DNA from 4 places in the Mesorhizobium sp. 113-3-9 genome. Region 2 is predicted to be linked to each of the others. Evidence: riboswitches for the same ligand, from Rfam matches in the RefSeq annotation. Region 2 holds a riboswitch; each other region holds the start of a gene.
The links. Region 2 has a riboswitch for cobalamin ahead of MesoLj_RS18800 (DUF1636 family protein). Riboswitches for the same ligand answer to the same signal wherever they lie in the genome.

Region 1 (4,682 bases), 1.9 Mb from region 2:
ACCCATGCGATCGAAGAAGATGAACGGCCCCACCAGCCGCCTCCTGGCGGTCGGCAAGGCGCGACGGACCTCGAAGCCGCCAATGTCCTTGGCGTTCGGGATGACCATCAGTTCGATCTGGTCGCTGGCAAAGGCGTCGCCGGCCTCAGGGTCTTTCCCCGGGAAGAAGCTCATGAACTCTCCTTATCAGCGTTCGGTAACCGCTTTGGCGGCATCAGGCAAAGCGGATCGCCGCCTTTGCCCGCAGTTTGGCGGCCACTTCTTCGCGGTTGCGCGGATGCTGGTGGGTTTCGAGCGAATCGAGAAGTGCGCGCGCCGATGCCGCAATGGCCTCCACGGCGTGGTCGAACGCATGCTGGTTCTGTTTCGAAGGCCGCGTCGTTCCGCTCAGCTTGCGGACAAATTGAAGGGCTGCGTCACGCACTTCGTCATTGGTTGCAGGCGGATCAAAATTGAACAGGGTCTTGATGTTTCTGCACATCGCTTCCGTATCTCCTCTTGTCCTGGAGCTGTTTCAATCGGGACGAGTTTTATCCTCAATCATGATCGTGTCCAAAAACCGGTGAGGCAAGACCATGGTTCGCGGCCATGCCTCAGTCCGCGTCGAGCGGTTCCGTTCCAACCGGCTTGCCGTCGCGCGACAGCCTGATCTTCTCGACCTTGTCCTCGGCCGCCTTCAGCAGCCGGTCGCAATGCGCCTTCAGGGCCTCGCCGCGTTCATAGATGCGGATCGACTGGTCGAGCGGCACATCGCCGCGCTCCAGATCATCGACGATCTTCTCCAGCGCGTCGAGTGCCTGTTCGAAGCTCATCGCCTTGACGTCTTCGTTGGTCTCAGCAGCCATCATTCATCCTTTCATCAGTCGCCCGACATGGGCGGCGACCGAAAATGCCAGTCCCTGCAGATCGTAGCCGCCCTCAAGCAGGCTGACGAGCCGGTTGCCGCTGTGGCGGGCGGCGCGCTGCATCAGCTGGCCGGTCGCCCAGTCGAAATCGTCCTCGGTCAGGTTGATCTCGGCCAACGGATCACGGTGATGCGCGTCGAAACCGGCCGAAATGATGATGAGGTCGGGCGCGAAATTGTCGAGCGCCGGCAAGACGCGCGACAGGAAGGCATCGCGAAACACCTCGCTGCCTGTCTGCGGCGCCAGTGGTGCGTTGACGATGTTACCGGCGCCGGTCTCGCTCTTTGCGCCAGTGCCGGGATAAAGCGGCATCTGGTGCGTCGAGCAATAGAGCACCGAGGGATCGTCCCAGAAAATATCCTGCGTGCCATTGCCGTGGTGCACATCCCAGTCGACGACAGCGACACGCTCGACGCCGTGCTTCTTCTGCGCATAGCGGGCCGCGATCGCCGCCGTGTTGAAGAAGCAAAAGCCCATTGCGGTGGTCTTTTCGGCATGGTGGCCGGGTGGCCGGGCGGCGACGAAGACATTGTCGGCGCGGCCCGCGAAGACGTCGTCGACGGCCGCGTTGGCAGCGCCGATCGCGGTTATCACCGCCTGCCAGCTCTTCGGGCTGGCGGTGGTGTCGGCATCGATGCGGGCAATGCCCTCGTCAGGGATGGCGGCGCGCACGCGCGCGACGAAATCGGCCGGATGCGCGTAAAGGATGGTGGCCTCGTCGCCTTCAGGCGCCTTGACGCGGTCAAGCTCGGCAAAGGCTTCGTCGTCAAGCACGCGCTCGATGGCGCGCAAGCGGTCCGGCCGCTCGGGGTGACCAGGGGGCGTGATGTGCTCAAGGAAGATCGGATGCGTGTAGAGACGAGTGGCCATGGTCCCTATCTAGTGCCCCAACGCCGCGATGGCCATGCGTCGCGGCCCGATGGCTGGGGAAAATCGCTTCTGCGTCCATTGGCGTCGCTGTGGGGATTGGCGCCGCGAACGCTTCGGCATAAGGTCGCCGTCACTGCCTGGTGCCCGCCAGTCTGTTTGTCTAGCCGCATTCTGCGGCGCCAAGTGATTCCACTTGGCTGCAAATGCTCTGGCGGGAGAATCGGGAACACGGTTGAATTCCGTGGCGTGCCCAACGCTGTGAGGGGGACCGCGCCGGTAAATGCCACTGTCGATGACGGGAAGGCACCGGACGCGGGTTGATCCCGAGCCAGAAGACCGGCCTGGCAGGCACCGTCATCCGCATGGTCAGGCGGAGGACATGGTTTGCAATCGCAAGGGGACAAGCGATGCCGGATGCTATGACCGCTCCTGTCGGCGACGGATTTGACCAGATGGCGCGCGACGCGGTCTACCGTGCCATGTTCACGCGGCGCGATGTGCGCAGTCATTTCCTGCCTGCTCCTCTCGACGATGAGGTGCTGGCGCGGATGCTGCTTGCCGCCCATCACGCGCCGTCGGTCGGGTTCATGCAGCCGTGGAATTTCATCGTCGTCCGCGATGCCGCGCGACGGGAGAAGGTGCGCGATCTGTTCCTGGCCGCGCGAGAACAGGAACTGCCCGAAATCGAGGAAGAACGGCAGGCGCTTTACCGCAAGCTGAAGCTGGAAGGCATCTGCGAAAGCGCGCTCAACATCTGCATCACCTGCGACCGCCAGCGCTCGAAGGGCTCGCCACTGGGACGTTGGCACAATCCGGAGATGGACCTCTACAGCACGGTCTGCGCGGTGCAGAATTTCTGGCTGGCGGCACGCGCCGAAGGCGTCGGCGTCGGCTGGGTCAGCATCATCGAGGCGCAGGCACTGAAAAGCCTGCTGTCCATTCCCGACCATGTAACGCCGATCGCTTACCTCTGCGTCGGCCGGGTTTCCGCATTCGCGCCCAAACCGGACCTTGAAACGCACGGCTGGGGCCGGCGCCTGCCCCTGCCCGAACTGATCATGAGCGAGACCTTTTGCGGGCAAGGCGAGGCACCGCTCAAGTCAGCGGTGGCATGCCTGAACGCCGTCGATACCGCACAGGCGACCGCCTGCCCGGCCGATCAGCGCGTCGCGCCGGCCGCGCCCCAGCGCGAGCCGCCGAAGGAGGAAAGTGCCTTGTCCTTGAGCTCCCTGAACTTCGATGATGCCTCGGCCAGCCTGCTGTCCCAGGACGGATCAGGCACCTGGCCGGCGATGGTCTTGAAATAGACCTGCATCAGGCAGGCGATGGCGAAGGGTTCGATGAACGCCGCCTTGAAGGCCCAGGCAAAGATGATGGCCAGCACGAAGGCCCAGCCGGCGAGTTGTCCGGGCATCAGGAAGAGAATGGCGCCGGCCGGCGCCAGCATCAGCAGGAAGATCACGAACGACACGCCCCACATGATTACCGCCAGCCAGACGGCGTTCTTGACCATGGTCTTGCCGTTCTGGGCGTAGAGAACGACGCCTTGCCGCGCGGTCTCGAAGGGTGAGGACGAATTGATGCGGATGTTGTAGCCGAGGATGATCTCGTCGACATAGGTCAACGACAGGCGGATCACCGTGTTGATGAAGGAAACCAGGCCGCTCAGGCCCGGAATGGGCAGAAAGGCGGCGACGCCGCCGAGCAGGCCGGTGATGGCGCGGATGGCGCCCTTGACCAGCTGGTCGACGACGAAAAGGATGTTGGCTTCGGCGAAACGCTCGGTCACGACCTGCCGGGCATAGGCGATCTGGTTCTGGCCGTCAGGGACATCATGGCCGTCGATCAGGTGGACCATGACGGCGATATGGCCGGCCTTGACGACGTAGAGGATGTATTCGCGGATCCAGTAAACGGCGATAGAGACGATACCGAAACCGACCACCCCGCCCCACAGGGCAAAGGACAGCGGCCCATCGGGATCGGTGGAGATATGGCCGACGCCATAGCCGACCGAGGCGCCCGTGCCGGTCGCCATGATGTAGGCCAGCGTGATGCCGAAATAGACGATCATGCGAAAGACAATGAAAGGCCAGGTCCGCATCATGATGGACACCGACCTGCCGATATCGAAATCCCACATGCCCCGAATCTCCCCTCAGAGATGGCTGGGGAGGATGCGCTCTAACCGAAGATTGTCAATCATGGGCGGGCACCAGGCCGCAGACGGGACTTCAGCTCGATTGCGGACCCGGTTCCTTGAGCAGACCCTCAAGCAGTTGCTTGAACGCCGCCACCACCTTCCTCGACGTGGCTTCGGGGTCGTTTGAATTGGCGATCCGCTGCGACGCCTGGCTGCTCGCCCCGTTGATAAGCCGTGCGGCCGTTTCAGGGTCGACGCCCGGGACGACCACACCTTCCCCCTGCAGCGCGGTCAGATGATCGGTCATTGAGCCGACGCAGGCATTGGCATTCGACCATTGTGCCGGATCGCCCAGCACAGCAGGGCCATCCCGGAACATGATACGCTGGATTTCCGGCTCCAGCGCCATCTCGATATAGGTGGTGCATTCGTCGACGAAACGCTGCCAGCGGGTCGGCGCTCTCGACGCGACCTCGTTCACCCGAGCCGCCATCTCGCCGTCGATTTCGGCGATAACCGCCTCCAGCAGCCCCTTCTTGTCGCCGAAGTGATGATAGAGCGCGCCGCGCGTCAGTCCGGCGGATGCGGTGAAATCGTCCATCGACGCCTCGGCATATCCGATCGTCCCGAAGGCCTGGCGGGCCGCGGCGATCAGCTTGGCGCGCGTCTCGGCGATCATCTCCTTGCGGGGCCTGTGCATGCTTCTGGTCCTATTCACATACGTCTCGTATGCCAATTGACATACGTTGCGTATGGTCTATCTA
Region 2 (4,682 bases):
GATCGCTGTCGGTGAAGGACAGGGCCACGATATCCGCCGGCGTCTGCCGCAGATCGACCGGCTCGGCGAGATCGTCGAGCGAGGCGGAGGTCGTGGTGAGGATATGCATCGCGGCCCGTGTCTGAAATCAGCCGGCGAGTATACGCTCGATTGCCGGGCGGTTCAGCCCCTTGAGGCCGATGACGACCAGGCGCGAGCGGCGATCATCCTCGGCGGTCCAGGCGCGGTCATAGTAGTGATTGACGCGCGGTCCGACGGCCTGCAGCAGGAGCCGCATCGGCTTGCCGCCGACCTCGACGAAGCCTTTCACGCGCAGCACGTTTTCTTGTTCGGCGGCGGTGGCAACGCGCTTTGCCAGCTCGTCCGGATTGGCGATCGAGGGGATGTCGACGATGAAGGTGTCGAAGTCGTCATGCTCATGGTCGAACGCGCCGTCATGATGGGATTTGCGGTTCTCGATATCGTCCTCGACGGCGAGACCGAGGCCGAGCAGCACCGAGGGATCGACCTTGCCATGCGAGGTCGGCACGATCTTCACGGCGCGGGCGGAATGTTCGTTGACGATGGCATTGGCGCGGGCCGAGCCGGCGGCGTCCATCAGGTCGCTCTTCGAGAGGATGATCAGGTCCGCGCAGGCGATCTGGTCCTCGAACACTTCCTCGACCGGGTCGTCATGGTCGAGGCTCTCATCCCCGGCGCGCTGCGCCTGCAGGGCGTCCATGTCGTTGGCGACGCGGCCTTCTGCCAATGCCGGACCGTCGACCACGGCGATCACGCCATCGACGGTGACGCGGCTCTTCACGCTCGGCCATTGGAACGCCTGGACCAGCGGCTTGGGCAGAGCGAGGCCCGAGGTTTCGATCAGGATGTGGTCGACCTTCGGCGTCAACGACAGGATCTGGTCGAGCGCCGGCACGAAATCGTCGGCCACGGTGCAGCAGATGCAGCCATTGGCGAGTTCAACGATGTTCTCCTCCGGGCAGGTGTCGATGCCGCAACCCTTCAAAATCTCGCCGTCAATGCCGATGTCGCCGAACTCGTTGACGATGATGGCAATACGCTTGCCGCCGGCGTTTTCCAGGAGATGGCGGACCAGCGTCGTCTTGCCGGCGCCGAGGAAGCCGGTGACGACGGTGCAGGGGACGCGGGATACGGAAGCGCTCATGATCAGTCCTTCAGCATGTCGAGGGGAGGGATGCGGGCAACAAGGCCGCGCTTGAGGGAATCGGGGCGGCCGCGCCACGGGATGAGGCCGTCGGTCGAGGTGGCGAAGAGTTTGGCGCCGGTGACGAGGTCGGCGCCGCTGGCCGCGGTCAGGTCGCCGAACACATAGCTCCAGCAGCCATCGCGCAGGATCGCAGCGCTCAGCCGGCGCTTGCAGTTGCCGAGACATTCCACCGTGCGGACGCGGATGTTGTCATCGGCTGCGGCGCGGCGCGTGTCCTCCGCCAACAGTTCGCCGGCGCGGGGATGGGCGTCGGAACCGGTCTCGTCGCGACAGGAGGCGCAGACGATGACCGTGACGCCGGCCAAGGCTTCGCTGTCGGCGGACGAATTGTCCGCTGTGCCAGCCGAAAAACTGCCGTTCTGGTCCAAAAAGCCGGGCTCCTTGCCCGGAAACCCGCCGGGCGATCGGATTCTCTTGTCGCAGACGGCAGGTCTCCTGGCTCGCGGGTCATCGCCTTGGGTGCCGCCTTCCCGGGAATTCCCAGTGGCTTTCGGCCTTGGCTCTTCGCTTACAGTTGCGGGGACAGCCGCGGATTTGAGATTTTTCACCTCGCACCGCATTCCCTCTTAGCCCCTGCCGTTGCGGGCAGGGGACCGTCTGGACCGGATTTAGGCTTTTGCAGGCAGCGGTGTCAACGCGGGCTTACGACACGGCGATGTCGGCCAGCGCCGGACCCAGATCGCCTGCCGGAGTCACGTCCATGCGTTCAAGGCCAAGCCAGCCCTGCATCTGCTTCAATTCCTCGAAGAGCTGCGCGGCGGTTTCAGGCGGCGCGCCGGGCTCGGGGTAGGCGGCATGGACGCGCAGGACGCTGGCCGGCCGGTCCGCCTTGAGGTCGACACGCGCGACGATCCGATCGCCGAGCAGGAAGGGGAGGACGTAATAGCCGTATTGGCGCTTTTCAGCCGGCGTGTAGATCTCGATGCGGTAGTGGAAATCGAACAGCCGCTCCGAGCGCGAGCGCTCGAAGACGACCGGATCGAAGGGCGCCAGCAAAGCACGCGCCTCGATTTTCCGGGGCAGGCGCGCGTCCTTGTGAAGGTAGGCCGGCTTGTCCCAGCCTTCGACGCGTACCGGCAGCAATTCGCCCGACTCGACCAGTTCCTCCAGCCGACCCTTCATGTCGGCCGGCGACAGCCGGAAATAGTCGCGCAGGTCTCCTGATGTCGCCACGCCATGGGCGCGGGCCGAGATGCGCAGCAATTCGCGGTGCGCGTCCTCGGCCGGGGGCACCGGCAGGTCGAGGATCGCCTGGGGCAGCACGCGCTCCGGCAGATCGTAGAAGCGCTCGAAGCCGCGGCGGTGCGCCGTGGTGATGCGCCCGGCCCAGAACAGCCATTCGAAGGCGTGCTTGGCATGGCTCCAGCCCCACCAGCCGCCCGAACCTTTCTGGCCTTCGAGCGCCGAAGCGGCGATCGGGCCGCGCTCGACGACCGCGCGGTAGATGTCTTCTATATAGGCGGCGTGTTCGCGGCCCCATTTGGCCAGTCCCAGATACATTTCATCGCCTTGCTCGGCTCGCTGCATGCGCCAGCGCATCAGCGGGTAGGTCTCGACCGGCAGGAACGAGGCCTCGTGCGCCCAGTATTCGAAGACAGTGCGCTTGCGCGTCACGGCGGCATTGTCGAGCAGCGTGAGCGGGTAGGGACCCAGGCGCGAATAGAGCGGCATATAATGAGCACGCACCACCGCACTGACGGAATCGATCTGCAGCAGGCCGGTGCGGGAGAGCACACGGGCGAAATGGCGGCGGTCAGGTGTGCCATTTGGGCGCGGATCGAGAAACCCTTGAGCGGCGAGTGCAATGCGGCGGGCGGCGGCAAGCGAGATTTTTTCCTTCATGCAGGGATCACTCTGAGGGGCTTCGGCTGTGGGTCGCGTCTTTGTCTGGGCAGGTTCTTGTCGCAAAACCGGGGTCCACTTTTGCGGAACCTGCGTGGTGATTCCAACCCATGCTAGCAGGGTTTTGGCGGCAACCATGTCAGGAGAGAAAAGTGGAGTAAAAAGCGAAGGAAATCAAACAGGAGCGGATCGGACCAGTTTCTCCGGATATGCCGTCCAGGTCGGCGTTTTGAACAAGGTTTGACTTGCTTCGCTGGAAGTGCTGCGCTAACCCTCGCCGCGTTGCAGCATAGGCCCCTTAAAACGGTTCAGCGGTTAAACTGTCACGCTTCCGCATTAAGGTCCGGTGCTGTAATCAAAGTGGATTGGCGCCAACGGAAAGCCGCTGCATGAACGCACTCCTCAGTTCGTACCTGCCTATCGTCCTGTTCATAGGCGTGGCACTGGTCGTCGGCCTGGCGCTGCTGGCCGCCCCGTTCCTGGTGGCCTACCGCAATCCCGATCCCGAAAAGCTTTCCGCCTACGAGTGCGGTTTCAACTCGTTCGACGATGCCCGCATGAAATTCGACATCCGTTTCTACCTGGTGTCGATCCTGTTCATCATCTTCGACCTGGAAGTGGCCTTCCTGTTCCCCTGGGCCGTGTCCTTCTCGAAGATCGGCATGCTCGGCTTCTGGTCGATGATGGTGTTTTTGGCAGTGCTGACCATCGGCTTTGCCTATGAATGGAAAAAAGGAGCGCTGGAATGGGATTGAACGACAGTTCAGGCACCATCGTCGCGCCGAAGCCGAAGGGCATTATCGATCCCAATACCGGCAGGCCGGTGGGGGAGGACGATCCCTTCTTCCTCGAAATCAACAATGAGCTTGCCGACAAGGGCTTTCTGGTCACCTCGACCGAGGCGCTGATCACCTGGGCGCGCTCGGGCTCGCTGATGTTCATGACCTTTGGTCTGGCGTGCTGCGCGGTCGAGATGATCCACACCTCGATGCCGCGCTACGACTCGGAACGGTTCGGCGTCGCGCCGCGCGCGTCTCCGCGCCAGTCCGACATCATGATCGTCGCCGGCACGCTGACCAACAAGATGGCGCCGGCGCTGCGCAAGGTCTACGACCAGATGCCGGAGCCTCGCTACGTCATCTCGATGGGCTCCTGCGCCAATGGCGGCGGCTACTACCACTATTCCTATTCGGTGGTGCGCGGCTGCGACCGCGTCGTGCCTGTCGACATCTATGTGCCCGGCTGCCCGCCGAGCGCCGAAGCTTTGCTCTACGGCATTCTTCTCCTGCAGAAGAAAATCCGCCGCACCGGCACGATCGAACGGTAAATCCATGGCCGCATCCCTGAGCGAACTGTCGACCTATCTCGGCGAAAAGCTGATCGGTCGCGTCAACGACGCGGTGCTCGCCTATGGCGAGCTCACCATCCATGTCGAGCCGCGCGACCTCATCGAAGTGGTGACCTTCCTGCGCGACGATGCGCGCTGCCAGTTCATCTCGATCATCGATGTCTGTGGGGCCGATTATCCGTCGCGGGCCAAGCGCTTCGACGTCGTCTACCACCTGTTGTCGCCGAAGCAGAATGTGCGCATCCGCGTCAAGGTGCAGGCCGA
Region 3 (4,682 bases), 2.9 Mb from region 2:
GATCCTGTCGCTTGGCCGCCGCAACAAGATGGTGGGTATCGCCGAGCAGTACCAGTACATATTGCGCGACGAATCCATCCATCTGAATTTCGGCATCGACGTCATCAACCAGATCAAGATCGAGAATCCGCATCTGTGGACGAAGGCGTTCCAGGAGGAGGTGCGCGGCATGATCCGCACGGCGGCCGAACTCGAGGCCGCCTACGGACGGGACACGATGCCGCGCGGTTTCCTTGGCCTCAATGCGCCCCTCTGCGAAACCTACATGCACTTTATCGCCAACCGCCGCTGCGCCCAGCTTGGCCTGCAACTGGTCTTCGCCGAGGTCGAGAATCCGTTCCCGTGGATGTCCGAGGCCATGGACTTGAAGAAGGAAAAGAACTTCTTCGAGACCCGCGTCATCGAATACCAGAATGGCGGTGCGCTGGTCTGGGACTAACAGCACGCAGCTATTCGCGAACGATAGAACGGCGGCCATGAAGGGCGCCGCACTATACAGCCTCCTCAACCTTCGGAACGTATTTAACGCAAGGCAGGACGAGAGGACGCCGAACGCGAGCCCTGATCAGCGAAGCTGCGCTCGGCGATGGCGCCGAAGACAAGACCGATGGTGGTCCACAGCACCATATGGATGCCAAGCGAGGCAACACGGAAGCGCCACAAGAGATCGGCCGAGAATTTCTCCGGCACTTCGTTGATGGTTGGCAGCACGTACATGGCGACCGTTATGACCGCGATGAATGCCGCGCCCGCAATGATCGTTGCGTTCCAAGGGCCATACTGTGCCCAAAGCCTTCGTGACAGCCCGACCGCCGCCGTCAATGCGGCAATGGAGATCACCAGCATGATGAAGAACAGCACTGTCCGCGACCCTATCGTGTCGGGATTGCCGACCGAAGGTGGATTGGCGGGATATTTCAGGTCCGGAACCAGAACGATTGAAACGAAGGCTGCCAGGGCCAGTACTGCGGAGGTGGCGCGCGGTCCCAGGCTGCTGATGCGGCCATAGGTGTAGGCGAAGACCAGCGAGAACAGCCCGCCGATCGACGCGGCATAGACCAGCACGCCGGTCAGGAGGCCGAACCCGGCCTGTGTAGGACGGCTGACGAGTTCAGGCTCGGGCGCTTCGCCGGCGGCCTGGGCGGTTTGTTCCTCGAAGGCAATGGCCCGGTCGACCTGCGGTTCGCCGTAGATCTTGGCAAAACCAAATGCGAGAAGCCCTGCGACGATGCCGACCAGCATGCCGCGCAGCAGAAGACTACCAACCATGTTCATGATCCCCGAAGCATGACCTCGAAAAGCCCCCGGCCTTTCGGTTGCTGTCACGCGCTAAAACAAATGATCAGGACGGCATCCCTTCGGGATGGCCAGCTCTCAATGGCCAACTCTTAGTGGCAAGGGAAGCCGAGCAGGTGGCGACCGTCATGTACCCATTCATGGACATACATGCCCGAAATCATCGAGGTGGCACCTTCTTCCGCGCCGACGAAATAGATCGCAAGCAGGCACAAGAGACCGCCGAAGATCGCCCACGGAAGAAGCTCTTTCGCCGGGATCGGAACCGGACCGTAGGTTGGTGCAAAGGTGGTATTGGACATTAAGGCTCTCCTGGGATTCAGCGTCCCGTTGATCGAAACCATTTTCACGGGAGAAGGCCTGACTTTCAGCAAGAACAATTGCTGATCACAGTGGCGCGACCGTGCCGGAATTTCACCGGCTTCCAAACCCGTAACTCTGACGCCAGCCTATTCAGCCGGCGCTGTTACTGTCAACGAGATGTGATCGATCACACGGGAATGTGTTCGACCTGCCGGAACGAGGCCCTCGTGTCGGTGTTCTATCGGCTTTCCGCCCCGACCGTGTCGTTTCCGTGTGGACGGCCTTGGCGAGCAGGTGCTTATATCGTGGGGTTCAAGGTGCCCTTCAGTCGATTCGGCCGGAGGGATAATTGGGAAGCCGGTGAGATTCCGGCGCTGCCCCCGCAACGGTAGCGAAGCGTGCGTTCCGACAACAGACCACTGGGCAAATGCCTGGGAAGGTGTCGGAACCGGTCCAAAAAGACCCCTTCGGAGCCCGGAAACCAGCCTCGAACAGATTTGAACTCGACTGATCGCGGTGGGCGGTCAAGAGGTAGATGCGGACCGGCCTCAGCGCCGACCGTGGCTTTCCTCCATCACCACCAGGTTCAGTCCTTGCAAAGAAGGACGAACATGGATTCGCACAATGAAATACCCGGGCTCGCGCCCGGCAGACCGCAACGCCCTCGCACGGTGCGTCGCGTCAATGCGGCGACGATGCGCGCCGTCTCGCCGCTGCCGCCACCGGAAGAAGTGTTCTCCGACTGGCTGCTGTCGGTGCCGCATGACGCCGATCTGGAGGCCGCGGCCTTGAAAAAGATCGCGCTGATCGACCGCTGCGGCCATCTGCATCCGGACGTCTTGCGGCTGCGCACCTTGCTTGCCGTCGTCGCCGGAACCAGCGCGTGGCCGTCGCGCGTCCGCAATCTCTAAGTGCCGAGGAAAGAAATCATGTCTGCAAAATCTACTCTCACGGCCAAGCGCGGCCTGCTCGAACGTCTCGACGCCGGCGCCGTCATCTGTGCCGAAGGCTATCTGTTCGAACTCGAACGTCGCGGCTATCTGCAGGCCGGCCCGTTCGTACCGGAAGTGGTTCTCGAACATCCGGACGCGGTGACACGTCTGCATGAGGATTTCGTCCATGCCGGCTCGGAGGTTGTCGAAGCCTTCACCTATTACGCCCACCGCCAGAAGCTGAGGGTGATCGGCCGTGAGGATATTCTGGAAAAGATCAACCGTCAGGCGTTGCGCATAGCCAAGGATGTCGCCGACCGCAATGATTGCCTGATGGCTGGCAACATCTGCAACACCAATGCCTATGAGGCTGACGACAGGAAGACCCACGATGCCGTGCGCGCCATGTTCGAGGAGCAGATCGGCTGGGCGGTGGAGGAGGGGGCCGACTTCCTCATCGCCGAGACCATCGACTGGTGCGGCGAGGCCGAGATCGCGCTCGACGTGATGAAGAAAACCGGCCTGCCGACCGTGGTCACGCTCTCCGTCCACCGTGAGGAAAAGATGTTCGACGGCGTCTCGGTCGTCGATGCCTGCAAGCGGCTGGAGGCGGCGGGCGCCGACGTCGTTGGACTGAACTGCCAGCGCGGGCCGAAGACGCTGATGCCGGTGGTGCGCAAAGTGCGCGACGCCATCTCATGCCATGTCGCCGCACTGCCGGTGCCCTACCGCACGACTGACGCGGAACCGACCTTCCAGTCGCTGACCGACCGCGCCTGTTCCTGCATTCCCGGCAACCGGCCGTTCCCGACCGCGCTCGACCCGTTCACCTGCAATCGCTACGAATGCGCCGAATTCGCACGGGAAGCCTTTGATCTCGGGGTCCGTTATATCGGGCTTTGCTGCGGCGCGGCCCCGCATCACATCCGTGCCGTGGCCGAAGCGCTTGGCCGCAGCGTACCCGGCAGTCGCTATTCGCCCGACATGTCCAGGCACGCCTTCTTCGGCAGCGATGCGGCGATCCCAGACGCCTACAAGGGCCGGCGCCTCGAGATCTGACACGCACCAGGCCACCACAGACATCCAAATCGCCAGACAGGATTGGGTTATGAACGTGCATCCTCTCCAGCAAACCCATGCCGACGGCGATACGATCGATCGGCTGGTGGCCGCGCACCGGCCGGGCCACGGCCTGATGCGTGCGTTCTACCATGATCGGGCGATCTTCGAGCGCGACATGGAACGCGTCTTTCGCCGCCACTGGCATTGCCTCGCGCATTCCAGCGTCATTCCAAACCCCGGCGATTTCGAGCTGTTCAAACTCGGCGATGAAGCAATCATCCTGACCCGTGGCATGGATGGCGCCATCCATGCCATGCTCAACGTCTGCCGTCATCGCGGCGCCGAGGTCTGCACCAGGCAGAAGGGCAATGCGAAAGCCTTCGTCTGCCCCTATCACGCCTGGACCTATTCCAGTGACGGTTCGCTGCGCGTCGCCCGCCTGATGCCGAAGGATTTCGACCGCGCCGCGCATGGATTGAAGAGGCTGCATGTCCGCCTCGCCGAAGGTCTGGTGTTCATTTCCTTCGCCGAGACGCCGCTCGACTTCGATCCGGTCGAACAGTCGCTGCGCACCAGCTGCGGCCAGTATGGCTGGGCCGATGCCAGGGTGGCGCATCGCGAGACCTATCAGGTTGACGCCAACTGGAAGCTCGCCGTCGAGAACTATGTCGAGTGCTATCATTGCGGTCCGGCGCATCCGGAATATTCGCAGACGCATACTCTGGAAAAACCGGCGGAGATGATCGAACAGCTCAACGCCGCGATGGAGCAACGAACCCGCGCGCTCGGTATCGAGATCGGCAGCGGCGACCGCTGGCGGAATTCGGCCGCCGGACAGGAAGCCATCCACACTTTCCGCTACGCGCTCTACGATGGTGTTTCGAGCGGCAGCCAGGACGGCTCGCCGGTGGCACCGCTGATGGGCCGCTTCACCGATTACGATGGTGGCGTCACCTCCATCCATCTCGGCGGCACGAGCTTCCTCGTCTGCTACCCCGACCACGGCATGATCTACCGCTTCATTCCGAAGACGGCTGATACCTGCGAGATGGAACTCATCTGGCTGGTGCGCGGTGACGCGGTCGAGGG
Region 4 (4,682 bases), 3.2 Mb from region 2:
GCCCTGCATCCGGTTTCTCGGAACACGCTCCGGGACCGGGGTGCGTGATCGCCGATGTTTCTCCCCATGGTCGGGACCGGGGTTTCGGCGATCAAGGTTGGGAGACGATAGTGATTTCGATTATCCCAATACGGAATAATCCGAAACGGGCTGGCGGAGAGCCTTCTCGTTTCTGGCCGGCTCATTTGAGGCCCAAGCCTCCTTCAATCGCCCGCCAACGGCCGCCTCTGGAACAGCTGACTTCGACGCGCCATGACAAGGGCCGCGGCCAGGCCAAGCTTGCCGAGGCGCTTCGTCACCGGCAGCGCGATTGCCTTGGGCGCGCCGGATAGACTCCCCCAAGGATGCCCGGTGTGTGGCGTTGCCGCTCACCGCCGGCGAGTGGCACCGAGCCCTACGCCGTCTGCGCTTTTTGCCGAATTGCGCGTGCCGCAGCCACCATGTTCACCAGCGCAGGGCGGACCTCCTCCCATCTGCGCGTTTTGAGACCGCAGTCGGGATTCACCCACAGTTGGCCATCCGACAATCGCTCGCGCGCAAGCATGATAAGGTTGGAAATCTCCCCCACTTCCGGGACCCGCGGCGAGTGAATGTCATAGACGCCAGGACCGATCTCGTTCGGATACTTGAAGGTTCGCAGCGTATCGAGCAGTTCCATCTGCGAGCGCGAAGTTTCAATCGAGATCACATCGGCATCCATTGCGGCAATCGCGTCCACGATATCGCCGAACTCGGAGTAGCACATATGGGTGTGGATCTGGGTCGCATCGCCGACCGCTGTTGAAGCCAGCCGGAAGCATTCGACGGCCCAGTCGAGATAGGCCTGCCAGTCGGCCTCGTGCAGCGGCAAGCCCTCGCGCAGTGCGGCTTCGTCGATCTGGATCATCCTGGCGCCGGCCTTTTCGAGGTCGCTCACTTCATCGCGAATGGCGAGCGCGACCTGGCGGCAGACGGCTGGGCGGGCAAGGTCGTCCCGGACGAAGGACCAGTTGAGGATCGTCACCGGGCCGGTAAGCATGCCCTTCACCGGCTTTAGCGTCAGCGACTGGGCGTATCGCCACCAGTGTAGTGTCATCGGCTGTTGTCGCGACACATCTCCAATGATGATCGGGGGTCGCACAAAGCGCGAGCCGTAGCTTTGCACCCACCCGTGTTGCGTGAAGGCGAAGCCGCGGAGCTGCTCGGCGAAATACTGCACCATATCGTTGCGCTCGAATTCGCCGTGGACCAGCACGTCGAGTCCGATCTCTTCTTGCCAGCGAACGGCGGCTTCTATCTCTTTCTTCAGGAACGCCTCATAGTCGACGTAACTCAGCTCGCCTTTGGCATGGGCTGCCCGCGCCTTGCGAACCTCGGCTGTTTGCGGGAAGGAGCCGATCGTCGTGGTGGGGAAGGATGGCAAGCCAAACGTGTCGGCCTGAAGCTTGGAGCGCACGGCGAATGCGCTCTTCCGGCGCGTCATGGCGACCTTGATGCTGGCGACCCGACCTTCGACGAGCGGATCATGCACCTTAGCGGATGTCGCGCGAGCGGCGGCAGCCTCAGCCGACGCCTCTAGTTCGGCGGCGACCGCGTCCCGGCCTTCAGCCAGGGCACGGGCGAGCACGACCAGCTCGTCGGTTTTTTGCGCCGCGAAGGCGAGCCACGATTTCACGTCCGCATCGAGTGCCGTCTCCATGTCCAGGTCGATCGGCACATGCAGCATCGAGCAGGACGGGGCGATCTCCACGCGGTCCAACGGCCAGCCGGCGACGATCGGCTTGATGCGGTCAAGTATGGCAGGCAGGTTCGCGCGCCAGACGTTGCGGCCGTCGATCAGCCCGAGCGAGAGCACAAGTTCCTTCTGCGCGAGCCGGCCGACGGTCTCCAACTGCTCTGGAGCGCGCACGAGATCGACGTGCAGTCCCGCCACGGGCAGAGAAATTGCGGTCTCGAGATTGTCTCCCAGCGATCCGAAATAGGTAGCGACCATGATCTTCAACTCCGGTGCTGCTTTTGACAGCCGGCAGTAGGCGAATTGGAGGGCATCCCGTTCGTTGGGAACCAGATCGACCACGAGCGCCGGCTCATCGATCTGCACCCAATCGGCTCCCGCGAGCTTCAGCCTCCGCAGGAGCTCCTCGTAGACGGGCAGCAGCCGTGGCAGGAGCGCGATAGGGTTGAAACCTTCCTCAGGTGACTTCGCCAACTTGAGAAAGCTAACCGGTCCAAGCAGGACCGGGCGCGTGTGGATGCCGAGCGCCTTGGCCTCGAGGAAATGATCGACCGGTTTCGCCGACGAGAGGGCAAAGCTCTGATCGTCGGTAAGTTCCGGCACAATGTAGTGATAGTTGGTGTCGAACCATTTGGTCATTTCCATCGCGGCAAGGCCATGCCCGTTGGCCGCATGCTCGTCACCGGCATGTCCACAATCAGCGGCCTGACCTTGGTCGCCGCGCGCCATGGCGAAATAGGTATCGAGTGGGACCTCGCCGTCAGTCCAGACGTATCGTGCCGGCACGGCGCCGACCATGATGACGGTGTCGAGCACATGGTCATAAAGCGAGAAATCGTTGGACGGGATTTTCGACACGCCGTGATCGTGCTGCTCCCTCCAGCTGGCGGCGCGTAGCGCCTTCGCCGTCGCGAGCAGGTCGGCAGCGGGAGATTTTCCGGACCAGTAGCTTTCAAGCGCGAATTTGAGTTCCCGCCGTCGACCGATACGCGGCACGCCGAGCGTTGCCACTGGAATTTGTTGAGAGACAGTCATGCCATACCCCGATGGTTGGGGCGTGGGGACAAGGAACGCGCAAGCAGGCGGCACGAAGCCAAGCTACCGCGGCCACCGAGACACCCCGCCCGTGGACGTTGTTCGTCGTGGCAGGTCTCCTGGCTCGCGGGTCAAAGCCTCTGCCCGTCTTCCCGAGGCCGTTCGCCTCAGTGACACCAATGGGCTTGGCTCGCCGCTAACAGTTGCGGGGGCAGCGCCGGCATCGCACCGGCTTCCCTCTTAGCTCCGCTACAGCAGTGCCGCGCGGAGAACCACGACATGCGCACAATCACAGCAGCTTCGCTCCTTGTCAATGCATATAACGAGATGTTTATGTGATGATGCGAATAATGCCCTTGCGCTGATCGGTCTCTTTCGCCCAAAGCCGCTTACGATGCCGCCTCTTATCAGTGCAGGCTCGGAGAGATCCTTGTCCCCATCGGCGACGCCGGATCAGATCGAGGTCGCCGGGCTCAAAGGGCGTAAAGTCGGGCCAGGTCGTCACGGTCAGCCGGGAATCCCGGTATTTGTTCCCGCTCGGCTTCGCTCAGCGTGCTTGCGCATTCCAGCGCGCTGATGACCATGGCCGCAAGCGGAAAGAAGAGGTGGCGCCGCAGGTGGGCGGACTGGGGCCGGGCCGCCAGCGTCTCGACAAACTGCGCGGCGCTCGCCTCGACCTGCTCCGCGAGCAGCTTCACCCTCGGTTGCTGAACGCCGGCGCCACGATCGTGCGTAACCGGGCATGCTCGCCCCCCCTCGCGCGAGACCAGCCACTCCGGCAAACCAAGAATCACCGAATCCGGGGTGAATGCCGCACTCTCTAAGCGATGGAAGGGCGGAAGGTGACCGGCAGGCGCTGCGGGCAGCGAATGACGTAAGACGGAATGTAGACGACGTCCTCCGCGGCGATGGTCAGCGCCAGATCCTCCAGCCGCCCGAACAGCGCGGGGAAGGCGCAGCGCAATTCCAGGCGCGCCAGCGCAGCGCCCAGGCAGGCATGCGGCCCCTCACCGAACGACAAATGCGGGTTGTGCCGCCGGGTGACATCGAACCTGTCGGCGCCGGGGCCGAAGGCCTGTTCGTCCCGGTTCGCCGCATGGAACGCCATCAGGACGGCATCGCCGCGGCGGACCATGCATCCGTCGATCTCCACGTCCTGGGTGGCATAGCGGAACGGCAGATTGGCCGCTGAGCTGCCCCAGCGCAGGATCTCCTCGATCGCCTGTGACCACGGAACTTGGCCGCTGCGCACCAAGTGCAGTTGCTGCGGATGCGTCAGCAATGCCAGCACGCCATTGCCGATGACGCCGGCGGTGGTCACGAAGCCCGCAGAGAGCACCATGAACAGCATGTCGATGAGCTCGGTGTCGGAAACGAGCTCGCCTTTGTCACGGGCGACGATCAGGGCCGAAGCCAGATCATCTCCGAGCTGGCCCCGCTTGAGCGCGATCAGGCGACGGAAGAACTCCGGGATGCGCTGCCGCGTCTGTCGCACCTCTTCGGCTGTGGCGGAGGTGTTGGCCATGCTGTAGGTGAGCGCGACGATCTCTTCGCGCTGTTCGTCCGGCAAACCGAACAGTTCGGCGATCACGTTGGTGGGCAGCGGAGCGGCGAACTCGCTCATCAGATCGGCACTGCCGCCGCGCTGCGCCATGTCGGCCAGGAGTCGATCGACGCTTTGTTCGACCCGTGGCGCCAGCAAGGCGATCCGACTGGGCGCGAAGCTGCTGGACAGCAGGCCGCGCAAGCGCCGGTGATCGGCGCCGTGCGCCGTGGTCATGTTGTCCACTTTGCATATCCCGATCAGCGGATGATCCTCGGGAATCTCGCCGTCCTGCAGCGCCCGCCACTGTCGCCAGTCCTTGTTGAAACGCTGGTCGGAAAGCATCTGCCTGAGCGTCTGGTGACGGGCTGCCGCCCAGGTCACCAGATC

Region 1: another riboswitch for cobalamin. It lies ahead of bluB (5,6-dimethylbenzimidazole synthase); the one in region 2 lies ahead of MesoLj_RS18800 (DUF1636 family protein).
Region 3: another riboswitch for cobalamin. It lies ahead of MesoLj_RS32780 (hypothetical protein); the one in region 2 lies ahead of MesoLj_RS18800 (DUF1636 family protein).
Region 4: another riboswitch for cobalamin. It lies ahead of metE (5-methyltetrahydropteroyltriglutamate--homocysteine S-methyltransferase); the one in region 2 lies ahead of MesoLj_RS18800 (DUF1636 family protein).

The regions. Positions count from the first base shown of each region.
Region 1 covers NZ_AP023246.1:5,803,663-5,808,344, forward strand. Annotated here, with positions in the region: gene MesoLj_RS28430 (pirin family protein) at 1-174, opposite strand, end outside; gene MesoLj_RS28435 (DUF2277 domain-containing protein) at 215-481, opposite strand; gene MesoLj_RS28440 (exodeoxyribonuclease VII small subunit) at 594-845, opposite strand; gene MesoLj_RS28445 (histone deacetylase family protein) at 849-1,775, opposite strand; cobalamin riboswitch at 1,940-2,135, shown strand; partial or broken gene bluB (5,6-dimethylbenzimidazole synthase) at 2,183-2,842, shown strand; gene MesoLj_RS28455 (hypothetical protein) at 2,935-3,918, opposite strand; gene MesoLj_RS28460 (TetR/AcrR family transcriptional regulator) at 4,010-4,618, opposite strand.
Region 2 covers NZ_AP023246.1:3,877,131-3,881,812, forward strand. Annotated here, with positions in the region: gene MesoLj_RS18790 (cobaltochelatase subunit CobN) at 1-109, opposite strand, end outside; gene cobW (cobalamin biosynthesis protein CobW) at 128-1,165, opposite strand; gene MesoLj_RS18800 (DUF1636 family protein) at 1,168-1,596, opposite strand; cobalamin riboswitch at 1,637-1,841, opposite strand; gene MesoLj_RS18805 (winged helix-turn-helix domain-containing protein) at 1,871-3,070, opposite strand; gene MesoLj_RS18810 (NADH-quinone oxidoreductase subunit A) at 3,460-3,825, shown strand; gene MesoLj_RS18815 (NuoB/complex I 20 kDa subunit family protein) at 3,816-4,397, shown strand; gene MesoLj_RS18820 (NADH-quinone oxidoreductase subunit C) at 4,402-4,682, shown strand, end outside.
Region 3 covers NZ_AP023246.1:6,825,783-6,830,464, reverse strand. Annotated here, with positions in the region: gene MesoLj_RS32795 (ribonucleotide-diphosphate reductase subunit beta) at 1-439, shown strand, start outside; gene MesoLj_RS32790 (CbtA family protein) at 523-1,269, opposite strand; gene MesoLj_RS32785 (CbtB domain-containing protein) at 1,389-1,598, opposite strand; adenosylcobalamin (AdoCbl) riboswitch at 1,643-1,732, opposite strand; cobalamin riboswitch at 1,898-2,103, shown strand; gene MesoLj_RS32780 (hypothetical protein) at 2,211-2,510, shown strand; gene MesoLj_RS32775 (homocysteine S-methyltransferase family protein) at 2,529-3,590, shown strand; gene MesoLj_RS32770 (aromatic ring-hydroxylating oxygenase subunit alpha) at 3,640-4,682, shown strand, end outside.
Region 4 covers NZ_AP023246.1:7,068,472-7,073,153, reverse strand. Annotated here, with positions in the region: gene metE (5-methyltetrahydropteroyltriglutamate--homocysteine S-methyltransferase) at 395-2,725, opposite strand; cobalamin riboswitch at 2,842-3,041, opposite strand; partial or broken gene MesoLj_RS33815 (cytochrome P450) at 3,316-3,603, opposite strand; gene MesoLj_RS33810 (cytochrome P450 family protein) at 3,570-4,682, opposite strand, start outside.